Regions from separate parts of the Arthrobacter sp. BC5 genome, predicted to be linked through region 1. Evidence: riboswitches for the same ligand, from Rfam matches in the RefSeq annotation. Region 1 holds a riboswitch; each other region holds the start of a gene.

Region 1 (5,012 bases):
TCCCCGGCGATCGTTCCGTCGACGACGACGTCGAACGCCCCCTGCAGCCCCGCGGCGGCGAGCACCGACACTGCGTTGCGGCTCGCCGTGACCAGGGCGCACGGGACACGGCTCTCCTGCAGCCGGTGGATCAGCTCGACGGTGCCCGGGAAGGCCAGCACACCGTGCCGGCGCAGCTCGTCGAGGAACAGGGCGTCCTTGGCCGCGCCCAGGCCCCGCACGGTCCAGGCTTCCGGTGGGTCCGACGGCGTGCCGGGCGGCAGCTCGATCCCGCGGGAGCGCAGGAACATCTCCACGCCCTGCTCCCGGGGGCGGCCGTCCACCCAGGCGTAGTAGTCGCTGTCCGCGAAGGGGCGCAGATCCGCGCCGGGTGGGACCCGTGGATCCGCCAGGACGGCGTCGAACAGGTGTTTCCAGGCGGCCCGGTGCACCGACGCCGTGTCCGTGACGACGCCGTCGAGATCGAGGATCACGGCGTCGAACGGGGAGACCGTGCCCGCAACCGTGGGAGAGACGGTAGGGGTGACGGTGGGAGTGACCGTGGGAGCGCCGGTAGGGGCGACGGTGCCGTGCCGGCCGGGTCGGGGCGCCGGCCCGGCTCGGGGGATGCCGACGCCGGCCTCAGGCTCCACCGGGCCCGCCGGCCATGTGCAGGACCGCTGCACCGTTGACGCGGTCCTCCGCCAGATCCGCCAGGGCGCGGTCCGCGTCGGCGAAGGCATATCGCTGGATCGTGGGACGCAGCGGGATGCGGGCGGCGAGTGCCAGGAGTTCCCGGCCGTCGGTCCGGGTGTTCGCCGTGACACTGCAGAGCCGGCGTTCCTGGAAGAGTTCCTCGGCGTAGTGCAACTCCGGGATGTCGCTGAGGTAGATGCCCGCGATGGCCAGGGTGCCACCACGGTCCAGCGCCCGCAGCGCGGCGGGGACGAGGGCGCCGGCGGGCGCGAAGAGGATGGCGGCGTCCAGCGGCTGCGGTGGTTCCGCGGCCGCTTCCCCCACGAAGGCTGCGCCCAGGGCCGAGGCCAGGCGACGGGCGCTCTCGGAGCGCGTCATCACGGCTACCTCCACTCCCTCGAACATCGCGACCTGCGCGGCGAGGTGGGCGGACGCTCCGAACCCGTAGATGCCGAGCCGGCCGCCCGGCCGTACCCCGGAGCGGCGCAGCGCCCGGTACCCGATGATCCCGGCGCAGAGCAGCGGTGCGGCTTCCTCGTCGGAGAATTCCGGCGGCACGGCATACGCGAAGGCCTCCGGGACGGTGACGAGCTCGGCATAGCCGCCGTCGTCGTCCCAGCCCGTGAACCGCGGAGACAGGCACAGGTTCTCGTCGCCGCGGACACAGAAGCGGCAGGTGCCGCACGTCGAGCGGAGCCACGCGATTCCCACCCTGTCGCCGAGGCGGAAGAGCCGGCAACCGGGCCCGGTCTCCACCACGTCACCGATGATCTCGTGTCCCGGCACCGTTCGCGCGTGCTTCGCGGGCAGATCGCCCTCGACCAGGTGCAGGTCGGTCCGGCACACCCCGCAGGCCCTGACCCGCACCAGGAGCTCGCCCGGACCGGGGACGGGGTCGGGCCGGGTGCCGAACACCAGCGGCGGGGCGCCGACGCCGGTCACCGGCCCGGCGTCGCGGGCATGCCGGGCGTCGCAGTCGATCCACCAGGCCCGCATGGCCTACCCGCCCTTCCGGGCCGGATCGGGGTTGCCCGTCCGAGGCCGTGCCGGATCGTGGATCTGTGCACCGTCCTCGAGGGCCATGGGAACTCCCCTGTGTAGAGCCCCCATCGTACGCTTCACGAGCCCTGCACTCCGGGGGTGGTTCTTCCCTGTCCGCGCCGGGCGGACCCCGGACTCGGCGGGAGCGGTCCTATCACCGGTCTCGCCATTATCCGCAGTGCCTGCTGTGACCAACGGCGGAGGCACTGCAGCGGCAACCGGAACCGCTGCGACAACCGCGGCCACGGATGCCTCAGCTACCGCTGCGACCGGGGGCGATCGATAGCTCTTGCAGCGCACCGGTACTGACCGGCGGCACTGGCGGTCGTGAAGCCGCAGGCGTTGCAAGCTCCGGCAGTAGCGGTGGTACAGGAGGAAGACCGGGCGCCGGAAGCACCGGTGGACTCGGTGGTTCGAACGCGTCCGGCCCGTCCGGGCGAACGGGCGGGAGTTCCGGTAAGAGTTCCGGTGGTCCTCCGGACGCAGAGCAGCGGCCGGAACGGTTTGTGGCGGAGGTGTCACCGATCAGCGTTGCCGGCAACGGAGCGGTGGTGCTGGCGGGAACAGCGGGGTCCGGTTCGAACGGGCCAACGGGCGCGCAGCCTCAGGCCGAGCGGACCCGCGCACCTACAGAATCGCCGACCGAGTCACCGGCCCATTCAGCAGGAGGCGAATCGACGGCTGAGGGCTTCCGGGCGGGCTCGCCGAAACGTTCGGACCCTTTATGACGTTCGTGGACGTGACTTTTTGGTTCTCAGCTGAGGGGTCATTTATCGTCATCACAGAATCAAGAGTTCCAGTCGATGGCCCTGGCCGGCTGGGCAGCAACCCTCTCCCGTAGTGGGGTGCTCCAGGTGAAGATTCGGCCGCCGGGTCATGTCCTGGACGGCAAGTATGGACTCTCCGATGTGCCGGGCTGTCCGCCTGGCATTTTTTCTTGAAGGAAGAATTATGACCTCCTCCCGTAAGTTCCTGGCCGTCGCTCTTGCCCCGTTCCTCGCCCTGACTGTCGCGTGCGGCTCCTCCGGCGCCAGCACCGAGGAGGGTGCTGGCGGAGAGAACGAGAAGGTACGCCTCGGTGTGGTCGGAGCGAGTGACCCCGAGTGGGCGATCTTCACGGATGCGGCTGCAGAGGAGGGAATTGACTTGGAAGTCATCGACTTCGCGGAGTACACGCAACCCAACCCGGCCCTCAGCGAGAGCGAGCTGGATCTGAACCAGTTCCAGCACCTCGTGTACCTCGCCCGATACAACGTCTCGAGCGGCGAGGAGCTCACCCCGGTCGGTTCGACGGCGATCTACCCGCTGGGTCTCTACTCCACACAGTACGAATCGGTCGAAGACATCCCCGAGGGTGCCACGGTGGCCGTACCCAATGACGAGAGCAATCTTGCTCGCGGGCTGCTTGTCCTGCAGTCCGCCGGGCTAGTCACTCTTGAGGACGGTGGCAGCGCCTTCTCCACCATCGACGACATCGACGAAGGAGCGTCGAAAGTCACGGTTACCACCCTGGATGCCTCCTTGACCCCGACATCTCTGCCGGATGTTGCCGCAGCCATCATCAACAACGATTTCGTCGAGGACGCGGGTCTGAGCTTCGAGGATGCCCTGGCCAAGGACGATCCCGCTGACCCGGCCGCAGCCGCCTACGTCAACGTATTCGCCTCACGTGCCGGTGAGGAGAACAACGAGACGTACCAGAAGCTGGTCAGTATCTACCAGGACACGCAAGAAGTCACCGGTGCCGTGCAGGAGACGTCCGGTGGAACGGCCGAGTTCCTCAAAGTACCTACGGAGGAGTTGAAGAGCTCGCTGGAGAAGGTCGAGGAAGATACCCGGGCCCAGGGCTGATCACCTCTGACACCGTGTGGCCGGCCCGTGGACATGTCAGGACCATCCGACGTCGTCGGGTCGGCCGCACAACCTCCCACCTAGGACCCCATGCCTCTCATCTCCTTGCGCAACGTCACCAAGAGCTTCCCTCCGGGGCGCCGCGGTGAGGCCCCCGTTAACGCCATCGACAATGTCAGCCTCGACATCGAGGCCGGCGAGATCTACGGCATCATCGGGTACTCCGGCGCCGGCAAGAGCACCCTGGTGCGCCTGATCAACGCACTGGAGAAAGCGACTTCCGGTGAGATTGTGGTGGACGGCCAACACGTAACAGGTGTTCCCGACCGGCAACTGCGCACCCTCCGCCTCGATATAGGCATGATCTTTCAGCAGTTCAACCTATTCAGCGCCAAAACTGTATGGAACAACATCGCCTACCCTCTCCGCGTCGCCGGCAGGACACGCACCGAAATCCAGGAGCGGGTTACGGAACTGTTGGATTTCGTCGGGCTCAGCGACAAGGCCTCGAACTATCCCGAACAGCTCTCAGGAGGCCAGAAGCAGCGCGTCGGTATCGCACGGGCCCTGGCTACATCCCCGAAAATCCTCCTGGCCGACGAGGCAACCTCCGCACTGGACCCGGAGACCACGCATGAGGTCCTACGCCTGTTGCGCCGCGTGAACGAGGAACTGGGTATCACCATCGTGATCATCACCCACGAGATGGACGTCATTCAAACTCTGGCGACCAAGGTGGCCGTCATGGACCGCGGCCGAATCGTCGAACAGGGAGACGTGTTCGACGTCTTTTCCAACCCACGCGAAGCCTCGTCCCAACGTTTCGTGTCCACCGTGATCCGCGGCATCCCGGCACCGGACGAGCTGGCAGCACTCCGCGAACGACACGAAGGACGCATCGTCACCTTCTCCTTCCGCGACGGGGACCCCTCCCAAGCATCCGTGTTCCTCGAACTGGCAGCCGCCGGAATCGAATTCGAACTCGTATATGGCGGTATCAACGACATCCGTGGACGCGCCTTCGGGCACCTCACCCTCGCCCTCAACGGACAGGACGACGCCATCGACGCGACTCTGCAGCACATGGTAAGCCGAATCAATGTAAGAGAGCTCGCCTGATGGAAGACCTCCTACCCCTCACCCCGCAACTCTGGGAAGCAACCTACGAGACCCTCTACATCGTCGGTTTCAGCCTGCTCTTCGGTGGCATCGGCGGGCTCCTCCTGGGCATCGGCCTCTACACCACCCGGGCAGGCAGCATCCTCGGCAACCGCGCCGTCTTCGGAACACTGAACGTCATCGTCAACATCTTCCGACCCATCCCATTCATCATCTTCCTCGCCGCAGCCCAGCCCCTCGCCAGGGCGGTAACAGGAACCGGTATCGGCAACAGCGCCATCATCTTCACGCTGTCCCTGGCCGCAACGTTCGGCATCAGCCGCATC
Region 2 (5,012 bases), 670 kb from region 1:
CGCGACGAATCGCTCCACGCGGTCCAGCACATCCACCACGTGCTGCCGATCGCCTCCGACCAGCCCCGCGCCGACGACGGCCCGGCGGTGCAGGTCCTGGTGCCCCACTTCGGCGACGGACAACTCGAACGTCCGGCGGAGGTCCGATACCAGCGGGCGCACCACGGACCGCTTGCCCTTCAGCGAGTGCACGTCTCCGAGCAGGATGTCGAACTCGACGAACCCGATCCACATGGCAGTCCTCCTTGTCGAACGCCGTCTTGTCGAACTCCGTCCGGGCTAGGCCGAATCCCGCCAGACGACGGCGGTCTCGAGCACCTGCACCGGGCTCGGCAGTCCCCTGATCTGCGCCAGGACGAGCTCGGCCGCCGTACTACCCAGGAGGTCCGCGGGCTGCCTGACCGTGGAGAGCTGCGGCCGTGTCCGGAGGGCCCAGCTGCTGTCGTCGAAGCCGACGATCCCGACGTCGTCGGGCACCTTGCGGCCGGATTCCTGCAGCGCGGTCATGGCTCCGGCCGCGACGGCGTCCGACGCGGCGAAGACGCCGTCGATCTCGGGGCAGCGGTGCAGCAGTTCCTGCATGCCCTCGAGCCCGGCAGCATAGGTGTACAGCGGGTACTCGACCACCAATGAGGCGTCGAAGCGCTCGCCCAGCGCTTCGCGGAAGCCGGTGAAGCGGTCGTGCCCCGAATCGCGGTCCATCGCGCTGGCGATCATGCCGATCCGCCGTCGTCCGGTCTCCACGAGACGCTGGGTGATGGCACGTGCGGCAGCGGCGTTGTCGATGGCGACGTAGGGCAGGTCCGGCGTCCCCGGCGGGTGTCCCACGAAGGCTGCGGGGACGCCGATGTCCCGCACGGCGGAAGCGATCGGGTCGGAGGCCCGTGCGGAGACGATCACCGCTCCGTCCACGAGCCCGCCGCGGAGGTAGTCGGCCACCCGTCGGCTGTCGCGGTCCGAGTCGATGATGAGGGAGACGAGCTGGTAGTCGGCCTTCGAGAGGACCGCATTGGCGCCGAGGAGGATGGACCCGATGTTCGGGTCCTCGAACAGCAGCGAGTGGGGTTCGTGGATGATCAGGGCGATGGCCCGGGACTCCTGGGTGACCAGGTTCCGGGCGGCCGAATTGCGCACGTAGCCGACACGGGCGATGGCTTCCTCGACGGCGGTCTTCGCCTCGTCGGACACGTACCTCTCACCGTTGACGACCCGCGATACCGTGCCGCGCGAGAGGCCGGCGGCCGTCGCCACGTCATTGATGGTCGCCCGGCGGTTCCGGGTGCGGATCGAGGGCATATCTGTACTGTAGCGGAGCCTCCCCGCGCCGGCCGGGCGGAAAAAGCGTAGGGTGGGGGGTAGTTGTCTAGAAGAAGGCGGCTGTCTTCGGTTCTTCTCTTCGTTACCCTGGCTCGTCCGCCGGGTACCCAAAAGCAGAGCACCATCCCCGAGAGGGAGCGTGCACCATGAACAACCAGGAAGCCCTTCTTCCACAGCCCCGGCCGGCCGGATTCCCGTCCCGCCCGCACGACCTACCCGAGCACACTCCCGCGGCGTCCTGACGCCTCCGCCCTCCCCTGCCATCCCCGCAGGCTGACGCGGATCAAGCGCAGCGTGCACTGCCTGCCGATCGCGCCGAGCCGGACATCCCCCTGCCGGCCGGTCCTTCGACGGCACCGCTCCCGACACCGCTCCCGACACTGCAAAGGAACACACACCATGACGCAGCACCTCGAGAATTTCCTCCACGACTGCACCACCGTCACCGGCGACGGCTCGTATGCAACCCTCGACGAGGTGGGAGGCCTGTACGTGTACTGGTGCTCCCTCCGGGCTGAAGACGCCCTGGACACCGATGTCCTGCTCGAGGCCCTCCAGTCCCGCGGAGTGGAACCGGTACAGCACGACGGCGTAGATTACGTCGAAGGGCTCGTCCTGACGGGCCCGACCATGGCCGAGTTCATCCTGTCCTGCGACTTCGCCGGAGCCTGGGGCCGCCCCGAGTTGGATCCCGTGGCGGTCAGGGACGTCGCTTCGGTGTCGTGATACCCCGAGGAGGTGCCGTGGGCAGGAAACCCACAGGATCCCGCAGCACCCCCGCGCTCGCCGCCCTCTCGGCAGCCGGAATCCCGTTCACCGCCCGGCCCTACCAGCACCAGGACGGCGTCTCGAGCTATGGGCTGGAGGCCGCCGCCGCGCTGGGAGTGGCACCCGCGCGGGTCTTCAAGACGCTCATGACCAGCGTCGACGGTTCGCTCGTGGCCGCCGTCGTCCCGGTCAGCGGAACCCTGGACCTGAAGGCCCTGGCGGCCGCGCTCGGCGGAAGGAAGGCGACGATGGCCGATCCCGCCGTCGCCCAGCGGAAGACCGGGTACGTCCTGGGCGGCATCTCCCCGATCGGGCAGCGCCGGCCCTCCCCCGTGGTTCTCGACGCGACCGCCCTCGACCACCCCACGGTCTTCGTGTCCGGAGGCCTGCGAGGGCTGGACATCGAGCTGGCGCCCGGTGACCTGATCACCGCCACGAAGGCACTGACGGCTCCTATCGCCGCACCGTAGGGCAGTCGGGGCCAGCGGCTAGGGTGGGCGAGGTGGACATCATCGCCGGGCAGATCCCGCCCCTTGCGGAAGCGCTCGCCCTGTACGAATCGGTCGGGTGGACCGCCTACACCCGCGATCCCGACAGGCTACGGCGCAGCCTTGCCGGATCACACCTCGTTCTTGTCGCGCGGGACGAGGACGGCAGCCTCCTCGGCCTCGCACGCACCGTCTCGGACGGAGAGTCCATCTGCTACGTCCAGGACATCCTCGTGCACCCCGGGGCGCAGCGCCGTGGGGTCGGCCGTGCCCTGATGCACGAGGTCCGTTCGCGCTACGGCCACTGCATGTTCGTGGCACTCAGTACCGACGCGGACGGTTCCGAGGACGGGGCGCGGTCGCACCCGTTCTATCGTTCGCTGGGCTTCCAGGCCCACCCCGACCTCGGACTGGCGGCCTTCGGCTACCGGCCGTGACCTGACCTCCGCGTCGCCCGCTGCCGGGTCCGACAACGGAAGGTCGTTGGGCGTCACCGGGCGTCACTGGGCGTTATCCGCCGTCGCATCCCTGTCCCCGGCCCCCTGGACCACCTAGTGTGGGCACCACAGATCAAGAGTCCCGACGCGAAGCCCTGGCTCGTCGGGCGGCAACCCCCTCCGTGGTGGGGTGCCCCAGGTGAGGATCAGGCCCCGTACGGACCGCTTCGGGGCAAGCACGGCGCGTACCTGCGGGTCCGCGTCCCGTCGATGGGACACCCATGTCGTACATCTGCCTCCTGCTCTCCGGTGCAGCCCTCCTGATCAACGGCCTCACTCTCCTGGGCCGGGTGACGCCACGCGATTCCGGTTTCTTCAACCTCGCCATCGGCACACTGCAACTGGTCGTCGCGCTGCTCATCGCGTCGGCCGGTGGGCCCGGCACCGCCGGTTCGGCCGGCGGGATCGTCCTCTTCGGACTCACCTACCTGTACGTGGGCCTGAGCTCGGTGGCCGGCCTCGGATCCGCCGGCGTCGGCTGGTTCTGCGGGTTCGTCGCCGTGCTGGCCCTCGTCTTCGCCGGCACGTCGGCCGGCAGCGATCCCCTCAGTTCGGTGCTGTGGCTCAGCTGGGCGGTGCTCTGGGCGCTCTTCTTCCTGTTGCTCGCCCGCGGCGCAGCCCGTCTCACCCGGATCACGGGCTGGAGCGCGATCCTCGTGGGGACGGCCAGCACGGTGATCCCGGCGGTCCTCGGCCTGAACGGTGCCTGGCCGAGCGGTGGGTCCTCGGTCATCGCGGCCGCCGCGGCGCTGGGGGTCCTGTTCGTCGCGGCCGCAGCGATCAGTACGCGTCCCGCACCCGCCGTCGTACCCCGCGTCCCGGTCTCCGCCTGATACTCCACCGTTCCGCCCACCTGCGCCCTCCACCTGTCCTCTCCGTCCCCATCCGTCGCCATCCCTCCCGGAAAGGTCCATCATGACCACCCTGACGCACACTCCTCCTACCGCCGACGCGGACTACGAACTCCTGGCCGCCCGCTTCCGTCCCCTCTTCGCGAGGATCGCCGAGGGCGCCTCCCGCCGGGAACGCGACCACGAGCTGCCCCGACCGGAGATCCGGTCACTCATCGAGGCCGGCTTCGGCGCCCTCAGGGTGCCGGTGGCCGACGGCGGCTTCGGAGCATCCCTGCCCCAGCTGTTCCGGCTGCTCACCGAGCTCGCAGCTGCGGACTCCAACATCCCGCAGGCCCTGCGCGCACACTTCGCCTTCGTGGAGGACCGCCTCGTCTCGACCGGACGGCAGCGCGAGACGTGGCTCAAGCGCTTCGTGGACGGCGAGACGGTCGGCAACTCGTGGACGGAGGTGGGCGGTGTGACGATCGGCGACGTCATCACGAAGGTCAGCCCGGACCCGGACAGGAACGACGGCGGCTTCCGCATCACCGGCACCAAGTACTACTCGACCGGCAGCATCTTCGCGGACTGGATCGACACCTTCGCCCAGCGCACCGACAACGGGGTGAAGGTGATCGCCGTGGTCAGCACCCACCAGCCCGGCGTCACGCACGCGGACGACTGGGACGGCTTCGGCCAGCAGACAACCGGCTCAGGGACGTCGACCTTCGACGGGGCAGGGGTGGACGCCGAGAACGTGATCGACTTCGACACGCGGTTCAAGTACCAGACGGCGTTCTACCAGGCGGTGCTGCTCGCCGTGCTCGCCGGCACCATCACGGCCGCGGAACGGGACGTCGCTCAGGAGGTACGGAACCGCACGCGCATCTTCAGCCACGGCAATGCGTCGTCGTTCGCGGCCGACCCGCAGATCCTGCAGGTCATCGGCGAGGTGTCCGCGGCAGCGTACGCGGCCGACGCGACGGTAGAGCGGGCTGCGAGGGCCCTGCAGCATGCGTACGAGGGCGCTTTCCTCGACGACGAGGTCGAGGACGAGCGGCGCAACGACGTCGCCGAGCTCGAGACCGCGAAGGCCCAGGTGATCCTGT
Region 3 (5,012 bases), 910 kb from region 1:
GGGCCTGCTGCCGCGCGGCTGGCGCAGGGCCCGGCGGGTGAGCGCCACTGTCGGGTGTCCCGCTCAGTCCGTAGCGCGAGAGCACCGCCGCGACCCGGGCGTCGTCGTCCGATCCGATGCCGAGCGTGGCGCTGCCGGTGTTGACCCCGTGCACTGTCTCGACGGAGGCACCGAGCAGGTGCACCGCGACGCCGAGGTCCGCAGTGACGCGCTGGATCCAGTCGCCGGGGACGTCCGTGGAGTCGTAGGTGACATACCAGGTGCGTGTTCCGGCCTCGGGCCCCGCATGGCCGCGTCGAGGCTGAAGCGAACGCCCCAGGAGCGAGCCAGGGGAGGTCAGGAGTTCCACGAGGCTGCCCTGTTCCACGATGCGTCCGTGGTCGAGGCGCGCGACCGTGTCGGCGACCTGGCGAACCGTGTCCATCTCGTGCGTGATGAACACGACCGTGAGGTCGAGGTCGCTGCGCAGTTGGCGGATGAGGCCGACGACGGAGTGCGTGGTGTCGGGGTCGAGCCCGGACGTCGCCTCGTCGGCCAGGAGGATGGACGGCCGCAGCGCGAGGGCCCGTGCGATGCCCACTCGCTGTGCCTGGCCGCCGGAGAGCTGGAACGGGTAGTGGCCGGCCTTGTCGGCGAGGCCCACGCGGTCGAGGAGTTCCGCGACCCGGGCACGCGCCTCCCCAGGAGTCACACCGAGGTACTCGAGCGGCAGCGCGATGTTCTCCGCGGCCGTCCGGCGGCTGAGCAGGCTCGAGGACTGGAACACGGTCCCGATCCGCCGGCGGGCCTCACGGAGGCGCTTCTCGGGCAGCCCGGACAGCTCCTCCCCGTTGACGACGACGGACCCCGAGGTGGGGCGCTCGAGCAGGTTGATGCACTGGGCCAGGGTGCTCTTGCCGGCACCGCTGGGGCCGACGACCGCGGCGATGGAGCCCGTGGGCACCTCGAAGTCGAGGTCGTCGAGCACGGTCACGGCGGTGTCGCCGCGGCCATAGGTCTTCGTGAGGTGGCGTAACGAGATCATGTCGTTCCTTGGGCAGGCGGAAGCAGGGACGGTGCAGGACCGGACGCGCGCGTCCGGCGGTGGAAGGGCGAAAGGAGGTTCAGGGGCGCACGTGCTGGAGCCGGTAGCCCGCGCCCCGGTGCTCCTCGGGCAGGCGGTCGCCCTTGCCGAACAGCTTGTTGCGCAGGGTCCCCTCGACGTACTCGGTGGGATAGGCGCCGCGCTTCTGCAGTTCCGGAACCACGTAGCGGACGACGTCCTCGAAGGACCCGGGCGTGATGGCGTAGGCGAGGTTGAACCCGTCCACGTCCGTCTCCTCGACCCACGCCTGGAGTTCATCCGCGACCTGCGCCCCTGACCCGACGACCCGCGGGCCGAGGCCGCCGATACCCGCCCACTCCGCGATGTCGCGCACGGTCCAGGGAGCGCCGTCGTCGTTCACTTTCTGGAAGTTCGCGACGGCGGACTGGATGGCGTTCGACCTCACGTTGCCGATGGGCTCGTCGGGGTCGTAGACGCTGAGGTCGATCCCCAGCCAGCCGGACAGCAGCACGAGCGCTCCCTCGTAGCTGACGTACTGCTGGTAGTCGGCGTGCTTGGCCTGCGCCTTCTCCTCCGTCTCGTCCGTGATGACCGTCAGCATGGTGTAGATCCGCACGGAGTAGCGGTCGCGTCCCTCGGCCTCGACGGCGTCTCGGATCTTCGTGACCACGTCCTTGAGGATCGACTTGGTGGGCGCGCCGACGAAGACCGCCTCGGCGTTGCCCGCGGCGAAGCGGATGCCGCGAGGCGAGGCGCCGGCCTGGTAGATCACCGGTGTGCGCTGCGGGGAGGGCTCGCTGAGGTGGATGCCCGGGACGGTGAAGTACTCGCCGTCGTGGTTGATCTCGTGGACCTTGGCGGGATCGGTGAACACGCCGGTCTCACGGTCGCGCACGACGGCGTCGTCCTCCCAGGATCCCTCGAGCAGCTTGTAGAGGACCTCGAGGTACTCGTCAGCGTGGTTGTAGCGCTCGTCGTGCTCGAGCTGGTCCTGGTTGCCCATGTTGCGGGCAGCGGAGGGCAGGTAACCGGTGACGACGTTCCAGCCGACCCTGCCGTTGGTGAGGTGATCCAACGTGGAGAGCCTGCGCGCGAAGGGGTACGGGTGCTCGTAGGCGGTGCCGGCGGTGACGCCGAAGCCGAGGTGCTCCGTGACGAGGGCCATGGCGGAGACGAGCAGGAGGGGATCATTGACCGGCGTCTGCGTGCCCTGGCGCAGGGTGGCCTCGTTGGAGCCGCCGTAGACGTCGTACGTGCCGAGAACGTCGGCGATGAAGATGCCGTCGAAGAGTCCCTTCTCCAGGGTCTTCGCGAGGTCGGCCCAGTAGCGCAGGTCCTTGTAGCGCCAGGACTGGTCCTCCGGGTGGCGCCACAGTCCGGGCGACTGGTGGCCCACGCAGTTCATGTCGAAGGCGTTGAAGCGGATATGGCGGGGTGCAGGCACGGGGAATCCTCATGTCGGGGCACTGCCAGGGGAAGCGCCATACTTGCCCGAACGGTGTATGCCGGGCCGAATCCTCACCTGGGGCACCCCACTACAGCGAGAGGGTTGCCGTCCAACAAACCAGGGTTTTGCGTTGGAACTCTTGATTCTGGTTCGAGCGTAGGGGCATTCGCGCGCCGACGTCCACACGCTCCTGTCACAGAGCGTCACGAAGGCATGCTGCCTCCGGCGGAGACGCCCTACCGCAGGTAGGACGCCCCGTTCACGTCGACCACGGTGCCACTGACCCAGAGCGGGGCCTCCGTGGCGAGCCAGGCAACCGTCTGCGCAACCTCCTCCGGTGTCGCCACGCGGTTGAAGGGACTCTGCGACCGGACGGCATCCCCTCCCGGACCCTCCAGCACGGGCTTGCCCATGTCCGTCTCCACGAAGCCGGGCGCGACGGCGGCCGCGAGGATGCCGTGTGGCGCGAGCGCGACGGCGAGCGACTGGGTCATGGAGTGCAGCGCGGCCTTGCTGGCGCCATACGCGGGAGTGAGCGGCTCGCCGCGATAGGCGCCGCGTGATCCCACGCTGACGAGGCGCCCGCCGTCGGGCCCTGACGGGCGGTCGAGGAGATGGCGGGCCACGAGCCAGGCCAGGTTGGCCGGGCCGAACAGGTTGACGTCGAGCGTGCGCCGCCAGGCGTGCTGCCAGTCGTCGAAGCTGGTCGTCGCAACGGGGTGGGCTTCGAAGATACCGGCGTTGTTGATCAGCACGTCGACGCCCCCGAGCTCCTGCACAGCCTCATCGACGACGCGCCGGCACTCCCCGGCGTCGCCGACATCCCCCACGACGACGGTGTGGCCGGCGCCGGGAAGGCCGGCTCGGACCGTCTCGGCCGCCGCAGCGTCACGGCCGGCGTGAACGCCGATGCGGTGCCCCCGCCCGGCGAGGTGGTGGGCTATGGCGGCACCGATCCCTCGGCTCGCCCCTGTCACCAGGATGCTCAGTGTCATGGACCATGACGCTACATCCTCGATGACCGCGGCGGACCACGTGTGCTGGGGGTGGAATACACGTGAATTCTGGGAGACCGCCTTGCTAGGCTGTCAAGCCACTGCCCATGGCCATGCCCTTCCGGTAAAGGACTCTGATGGACCCATTCACCACGGACTTCGACAAGGGGATCCTGAGGCTCACGTGGAGGAGGGGCGTCGAGATCACCCGTGCGAACGGGGTCGCCGCCGCCCGCGCCCTGGCCGAGTTCCACGGTCCCGCGCCACTGCCGCTCCTGGTCCACATGCACGGCATCGCCGGCGTCACGCCCGAGGCACGCGTGGGCATGGCCGCCTACCGCGCTTTCTCCAAGGTCGCGCTCGTGGGTGAGGACGCCGTCGACGAGGTGATGTCCGGCTTCTCCCACCGGTCCCCCACCGCGACCCGCTACTTCACCTCGGAGGCCGAGGCGCTCGCCTGGCTGTCGGACAAGAGCACGGCCGAGCAGAGCGCACAGCCCGCACCGCAGCACGACTGAGGCTGTGCGCAGGTGCGAGACCGGCGTTGACCCTCCTCGCACCGGGTGCCACAGTGACAGCATGAGCACCCAGAACATGGAGAGCACCGGGAACGCCGGAGTCCAGGTCAGCAACAACGAGGCGAGGAGCCGCTACGTCGCAACGCTCGACGGCGACGAGGCCGGCATCGCGGCCTACGAGCGCTCGGGCGACACGATCGTCTTCACGCACACCGTGGTGGACGAGGAGGTCGAGGGCCACGGTGTGGGCAGCACCCTGATCCGGCATGCGCTCGACGACGCCCGCGGACAGCACCTCACAGTGGTGCCGCAGTGCGAGTTCGTGGCGGCGTTCATCGAGGACCACCCCGAGTACCAGGACCTCGTGGGCTAGGCTGCGGCGCGGGCCCGCCCGCCCAGTGCCGCATCGATCAGCACCTCGGCGGCACGCCGAGCCTGCCCTGCCGCCTCGGATGTCCCCGCGATCGCCGCCGTCGTCTGCGCGCCCTCCGCGAGGATCGAGAGCTGCGGTGCGAGGTAGGCCGGAGCGCCGGCGTCCTCCGCGAGCTGCCCGACGTACTCCTGGAAGGACGCCTTGTGCTCCCGCGCGTAGTCCGCCACCTCGTGGCTGACGGCGCCGAGCTCCGCGAAGCTGTTGATGAACCCGCACCCGCGGAAGGAATCCTCGCCGAACCACTGGGCGAGGAAGTCGAAGATGGCCAGGAGCCGGTCCCGCGGCGTCCCGGCCTGCCGGACCCTTGCCTCGAGGCCCTCCTCCCACGAGGCATGCCGCCGTTCGAGGACTGCCATCACGATGCTGCTCTTCGAGGGGAACTCCTGGTAGAGCTTCTTGAGCGAGACGCCCGCTGCGGCGCGCAGCTCGTCCATGCCGACAACCTGGATACCCTTCGCGTTGTACAGCTCGTCAGCGGTCTCGACGATGCGGGTGCGGGTCTCGGAAAAACTCATCCACCCATACTACTTGAATCGAGAACGATCGTTCTATACGCTGTGGGAACCGAGAGAGA
Region 4 (5,012 bases), 560 kb from region 1:
GCCGGCCCGGATCCCTCCTGGAGCCTCACGCCCGTCGAGCAGGCCGACGAGCCGATGGTCCTGGCTGCTCCGTTCTCCGACGAGGACGCAGGGATGTCGCTGTTCCTGGCCGATGCCGACGTCGAGCCGGTCATCGAACCCGCCGTCGAGCCGGCGGGCGACCCCTCCGGTGATGCCGCCCCGGCCGATCCCGTCCCCGTTCCGGAACCGCCCGCCGTGGAACCGTCGGCCGTCGAGTCGCCGGCGCCCGAGGACGGATGACGCCGGTTACGAGGTGATCTGCCGCCCGGACGGGATGGCGCCGGTTACGAGGTGATCTGCCGCCCGGACGGGATGGCGCCGGTTACGAGGTGATCTGCCGCTTGGACGAGATGACGCCGGTGTTGAAGCCGGCGAGGTTGAGGCCTCCGTGGAACCGTGCGTGCTCGATCTTGATGCAGCGGTCCATCACGACGTTCAGGCCGGCCTTCTCGGCATCGCGGGCCACGTCCTCGTGCCACGAACCCAGCTGCAGCCACAGGGTCTTCGCGCCGACGTCCAGCGTCTCCTGCAGCACCGAGGGCAGGTCGTCGTGCTTGCGGAACACGTCCACGACGTCGGGAACCTCCGGCAGGTCCCTGAGCGACGCGTAGGCCGGCTGCCCCAGGATCTCCTTGGCCACCGGGTTCACGAAGTACAGGCGGTACGGTGAGGAGGACTGCAGGTAGGTCGCGACGAAGTAGGAGGCCCGGGAGGGCTTGTCCGATGCCCCGACGATCGCCACGGACCTCGCGTTCCTCAGCAGGTTCAGCCGTTCGGGGGCCGAAGGCCCCTCCCAGGTCCGTTCCGGTGCGGTGCTGCTCATGCTCCCACTCCTACTGCCCGTGTTGCCGACGGGTCGTCGTCGTTCTCTCCCGCGGACTCCTGCGGGAGTCCGTCGAAGGCTGCGTCCGGGGACTCCACAGCAGCTTCGAGTGCCTGGTCGAGGTCCCACAGGATGTCGTCGAGGTCCTCCAGTCCCACCGAGATGCGGACGAGGTCCTCGGGCACCCCCGCCGCCACGAGCTGCTCGGCGGAGAGCTGCTGGTGCGTCGTCGAGCCGGGATGGATCACGAGGGTGCGGGAATCGCCGACGTTCGCGAGGTGCGAGGCCAGCTGCAGCGACTCGATGAACTTCTGGCCCGCTTTGCGACCGCCCTTGATGCCGAAGCTGAAGACCGACCCGGGTCCCTGCGGCAGGTAGGTCTTCGCGCGCTCGTGGTGAGCGTGGGTGGGCAGACCCGCATAGTTGACGTACTCCACGCGGGGATCGGCCTGCAGCCATCGCGCCACGGCCGATGCGTTCTCGAGGTGCTCGTCGAGGCGCTGCGCGAGTGTCTCGACGCCCTGCAGGAGCTGGAAGGCCGACGACGGCGAGAGCGAGGGCCCGATGTCGCGCAGCTGCTCGGTGCGGAGCTTGGTGAGGAAGCCGTACTCGCCGAAGTTCGCCCACCACTGGATGTTGCCGTAGGAGGGCACCGGCTCGGTCATCATGGGGAACTTGCCGTTGCCCCAGTCGAAGCGCCCGCTCTCCACGATCACGCCGCCGAGGGTGGTTCCGTGCCCGCCGATGAACTTGGTGGCGGAGTGGATCACGATGTCCGCGCCGTGCTCGATCGGCCGCACGAGGTAGGGCGTGCTCAGCGTCGAGTCGACGATGAACGGGATTCCGGCGTCGTGCGCGACCTTCGCCAGCCCGGCGAGGTCCGCGATCTCACCCGAGGGGTTCGCGATCACCTCGGCGTAGACGGCCTTGGTGTTGTCGCGGATCGCGGCCGCGTAGTCGGCCGGGTCCGTTCCTGGCACGAAGGTGGTCTCGATGCCGAACCGGCGCAGCGTGACGTCCAGCTGGGTCACCGTCCCGCCGTACAGCTGGGAGGCAGCCACGATGTGGTCGCCGGCCTGGCACAGGGCAGCGAAGGTGATGAACTCCGCGCTCATGCCCGACGCCGTCGCGACCGCCCCGATGCCGCCCTCGAGCGACGCGATGCGCTCCTCGAACGCGGCGACCGTCGGGTTGCCGATACGCGAGTAGATGTTGCCGTACTTCTGGAGCGCGAAGAGGTTTGCGGCGTCGTTGGTGTCCTTGAACACGAACGACGTCGTCTGGTAGATCGGCACTGCCCGGGCACCGTGCGTGGCGTCGGGGGTCCCGCCGGCGTGGAGCGCGCGCGTGCGGAAACCGAAGGAACGTTCTGCCATCAGACACCTGCCTTGCTGGATCGGGATACTGCGAGGGTGGATTCGGGATCGAAGTCGACGCCGGCCTTGCGGGCGGCATCGGCCTCGAGCTCGCGCACGATCGGGAGGATGTCCGTGCCGAACGCCGCTACCTCCTCCTGGAAATGGAGGTAGCAGGTGAGGAGGAGGTTCACGCCGATCTTCTTGTACTCCACGATGCGCTCGGCGATCTGCTCGGGCGTGCCGATGAGCTGCGTCTTGAAGCCGTCGTTGTACTGGACGAGGTCCTCGAACGTCGAATCGGCCCACATGCCCTTCCCGTCCTTCGTGGACGGTCCGGCTTCCTGGACGGCGTCGCGGAATCCCTCGACGGCGGGGCGGTGGGCCTTCGCGACGATCTCGCGCAGGGTGTCGCGGGCCTCCTTCTCGGAATCGCGGGCGATCACAAATCCGTTCAGGCCGAAACGGGGACGGCGGCCGGCCTGTTCGGCGGAGGCCTGGACACCGGCGATGTTGTCCTTGAAGCCCTCGAGGTCCTTGCCGTTGGAGAAGTACCAGTCGGCCACGCGGCCCGCGGTCGCCTGGGCCGCTGTCGAGTTCCCCCCGAAGAAGATCTCGGGGTGCGGGCGTCCTGGGACGTCCACGGGGGCCGGGCTCAGGGTGAAGTTGTTGATGTCGTAGTACTTCCCCGACTGGCTGTAGCCCTCTTCGGTCCACAGGCCGCGCAGCACCCGGATGAACTCCTCGGTGCGGACGTAGCGTTCATCGTGCTCGAGCCACTCGAGGCCGAAGTTGACGAACTCGTCCTTGAGCCACCCGGAGACGATGTTGACCGCGGCGCGGCCGTTGGAGATGTGGTCCGCGGTGATGATGTATTTCGCCAGCACGCCCGGGTGCCACATGCCCGGGTGGACTGCGGCGATCACCTTCAGCTTCTCGGTCGCGGCCAGGAGGGCGAGGGAGAAACTCGTCGCCTCGTGCTGCTTGTCGGCGCCGTAGGACGCGGCGTAGCGGGTCTGGGAGAGCGCGTACTCGAAACCGGCGTCCTCGGCGATGCGCGCGAGTTCCCTGTTGTAGTCGAAGTCCCAGCTGGTGCGCTGTTCGATGGTCGAGACCACCAGGCCGCCGCTGACGTTGGGAACCCAGTAGGCGAACTTGAGGGGAGTGGAAAGGTCGGCGACACTCATGGTTTCCTCCATCGGTCTGGCAGTAGCACCCTTCTGTCGCCGTGGAACACGGAGGCCAGGGTTGCTGCGGCGTCAATGAGCCAGATCTCTCAGCCGCTCCGGATGGTCAGGTCGAGTGTGCCACCGAGGTGCTGCAGAACCAAAACAATGTGTCTCCGTATGAGGTCCTGTCTCGAAGCAGTCAGTGCACTGAGGACCTTGACAAAGCCGGGAGCACACCAAAGACTGACCGTGGGAGCGCTTCCACGGGGATGGACCAGCGCTCCGCTACCGGGCGATCACGCCAACCACCACCACATGAGGAGCAATGATGCTCAGCATTTCCAGGACGTGTGCAGTGACCCTTGCAGTAGCAGGGGTTCTGGTCTCCACCGCATTCTCCGCCCTGCCGGCCTCTGCCCAGGGGTCCAAGGACGGTCCGGAACAGGGAGCGGCTTCGTCCGCCACCGAGTTCTATGTCCCGATGAAGAACCACTACCACCAGGCCCAGCGCCAGATCGCAGAGTTGAGGTCTTCCGGTGACCGCGCGACCGCCGACAGCCTCAGTGCCATGGTCTCGGCCCCCCAGGCGGTCTGGGTCACGGGCAGCGATCCCGCCACCGTCACGCAGGAAGTGCGGACCACCACGCATCGCGCGGCAGGCAAGGGTCAGGTGCCCGTGCTCGCCGCATACAACCTGCCCTTCCGCGACTGTTCGCAGTACTCGGCCGGTGGTGCGACCGATGTCGCCGGCTACAAGGCCTGGGTGGACGCGCTCGCCGCGGGCATCGAGGACAGGGCGGCCCTGGTGGTGCTCGAGCCGGACGGGCTCGGCATCATCCCCTGGAACCGCGGGCTCGACGGCAACCTCGAGTGGTGCCAGCCGGCAGAGGCGAACGCCGGGACCGCGGCGGCAGAGCGTTTCGAAATGCTCAACTACGCGGTGGACCAGCTGAAGGCGCTTCCCAACACCAGGGTGTACCTCGACGGGACGCACAGCGCCTGGCTGGGCACCGGTGAGATCTCGAGCAGGCTCGTGAAGGCCGGCGTGCAGAAGGCCGACGGCTTCTTCCTGAACGTCTCCAACTACGAACTCACCGAACGCCAGTTGAAGTTCGGTAGCTGGGTGTCGCAGTGCATCTACTACGCCACCGAGATCGACCCGGGGGCCTACGGGTCCTGTGGCAGCCAGTACTATCCGGCGTCGCCCACCGACTTCTCCACCTGGGGACTGACGGACGCCTGGTACGCGCAGAACGTGGCGGGCGCGGCGAACGCGCCGTCGAACGACGAGCTTGCGCACTTCGTCATCGATACGAGCCGCAACGGCAAGGGCCCCTGGGTCCCCACGGCCGCCTACCCGGACCCCCAGGTCTGGTGCAACCCGCCGAGCCGCGGACTGGGTTACCTGCCCACGTCCGATACAGGCAACCCGCTGGCCGACGCTTTCCTGTGGATCAAGGTGCCCGGTGAGTCCGACGGCGAATGCAGCCGCGGCCTGACGGACAACGGTGGAGTCGATCCCGAGTGGGGCCGGGTGGATCCGGCTGCCGGAGCGTGGTTCCCGGAGCAGGCCATCGACCTGATCAGGAACGCCAGCACGCCCGTCCGGCCATAGCAGGGCTGGGTGTGCGCGGTCCCATCGGG

Evidence for each region. A riboswitch is a leader RNA that binds a small molecule or an ion and turns the genes downstream of it on or off. The one in region 1 is predicted to bind S-adenosylmethionine.
Region 2: another riboswitch for S-adenosylmethionine. It lies ahead of AC1MFI_RS09670 (AmiS/UreI family transporter); the one in region 1 lies ahead of AC1MFI_RS06385 (MetQ/NlpA family ABC transporter substrate-binding protein).
Region 3: another riboswitch for S-adenosylmethionine. It lies ahead of AC1MFI_RS02095 (LLM class flavin-dependent oxidoreductase); the one in region 1 lies ahead of AC1MFI_RS06385 (MetQ/NlpA family ABC transporter substrate-binding protein).
Region 4: another riboswitch for S-adenosylmethionine. It lies ahead of sfnG (dimethylsulfone monooxygenase SfnG); the one in region 1 lies ahead of AC1MFI_RS06385 (MetQ/NlpA family ABC transporter substrate-binding protein).

What each region holds. Positions count from the first base shown of each region.
Region 1 covers NZ_CM155273.1:1,402,559-1,407,570, forward strand. The annotation lists gene AC1MFI_RS06375 (HAD-IA family hydrolase) at 1-632, opposite strand, end outside; gene AC1MFI_RS06380 (zinc-dependent alcohol dehydrogenase family protein) at 622-1,671, opposite strand; SAM riboswitch class IV at 2,502-2,617, shown strand; gene AC1MFI_RS06385 (MetQ/NlpA family ABC transporter substrate-binding protein) at 2,668-3,567, shown strand; gene AC1MFI_RS06390 (methionine ABC transporter ATP-binding protein) at 3,658-4,686, shown strand; gene AC1MFI_RS06395 (methionine ABC transporter permease) at 4,686-5,012, shown strand, end outside.
Region 2 covers NZ_CM155273.1:2,072,462-2,077,473, reverse strand. The annotation lists gene AC1MFI_RS09695 (DUF503 domain-containing protein) at 1-234, opposite strand, end outside; gene AC1MFI_RS09690 (LacI family DNA-binding transcriptional regulator) at 280-1,296, opposite strand; gene AC1MFI_RS09685 (hypothetical protein) at 1,717-2,043, shown strand; gene ybaK (Cys-tRNA(Pro) deacylase) at 2,061-2,555, shown strand; gene AC1MFI_RS09675 (GNAT family N-acetyltransferase) at 2,588-3,010, shown strand; SAM riboswitch class IV at 3,142-3,255, shown strand; gene AC1MFI_RS09670 (AmiS/UreI family transporter) at 3,292-3,903, shown strand; gene AC1MFI_RS09665 (acyl-CoA dehydrogenase family protein) at 3,986-5,012, shown strand, end outside.
Region 3 covers NZ_CM155273.1:495,287-500,298, forward strand. The annotation lists gene AC1MFI_RS02090 (methionine ABC transporter ATP-binding protein) at 1-1,024, opposite strand, end outside; gene AC1MFI_RS02095 (LLM class flavin-dependent oxidoreductase) at 1,104-2,489, opposite strand; SAM riboswitch class IV at 2,524-2,637, opposite strand; gene AC1MFI_RS02100 (SDR family NAD(P)-dependent oxidoreductase) at 2,729-3,487, opposite strand; gene AC1MFI_RS02105 (SpoIIAA family protein) at 3,625-4,005, shown strand; gene AC1MFI_RS02110 (GNAT family N-acetyltransferase) at 4,067-4,378, shown strand; gene AC1MFI_RS02115 (TetR/AcrR family transcriptional regulator) at 4,375-4,953, opposite strand.
Region 4 covers NZ_CM155273.1:844,111-849,122, reverse strand. The annotation lists gene AC1MFI_RS03700 (hypothetical protein) at 1-261, shown strand, start outside; gene AC1MFI_RS03695 (CoA-binding protein) at 344-844, opposite strand; gene AC1MFI_RS03690 (O-acetylhomoserine aminocarboxypropyltransferase/cysteine synthase family protein) at 841-2,220, opposite strand; gene sfnG (dimethylsulfone monooxygenase SfnG) at 2,220-3,398, opposite strand; SAM riboswitch class I at 3,392-3,495, opposite strand; gene AC1MFI_RS03680 (glycoside hydrolase family 6 protein) at 3,724-4,983, shown strand.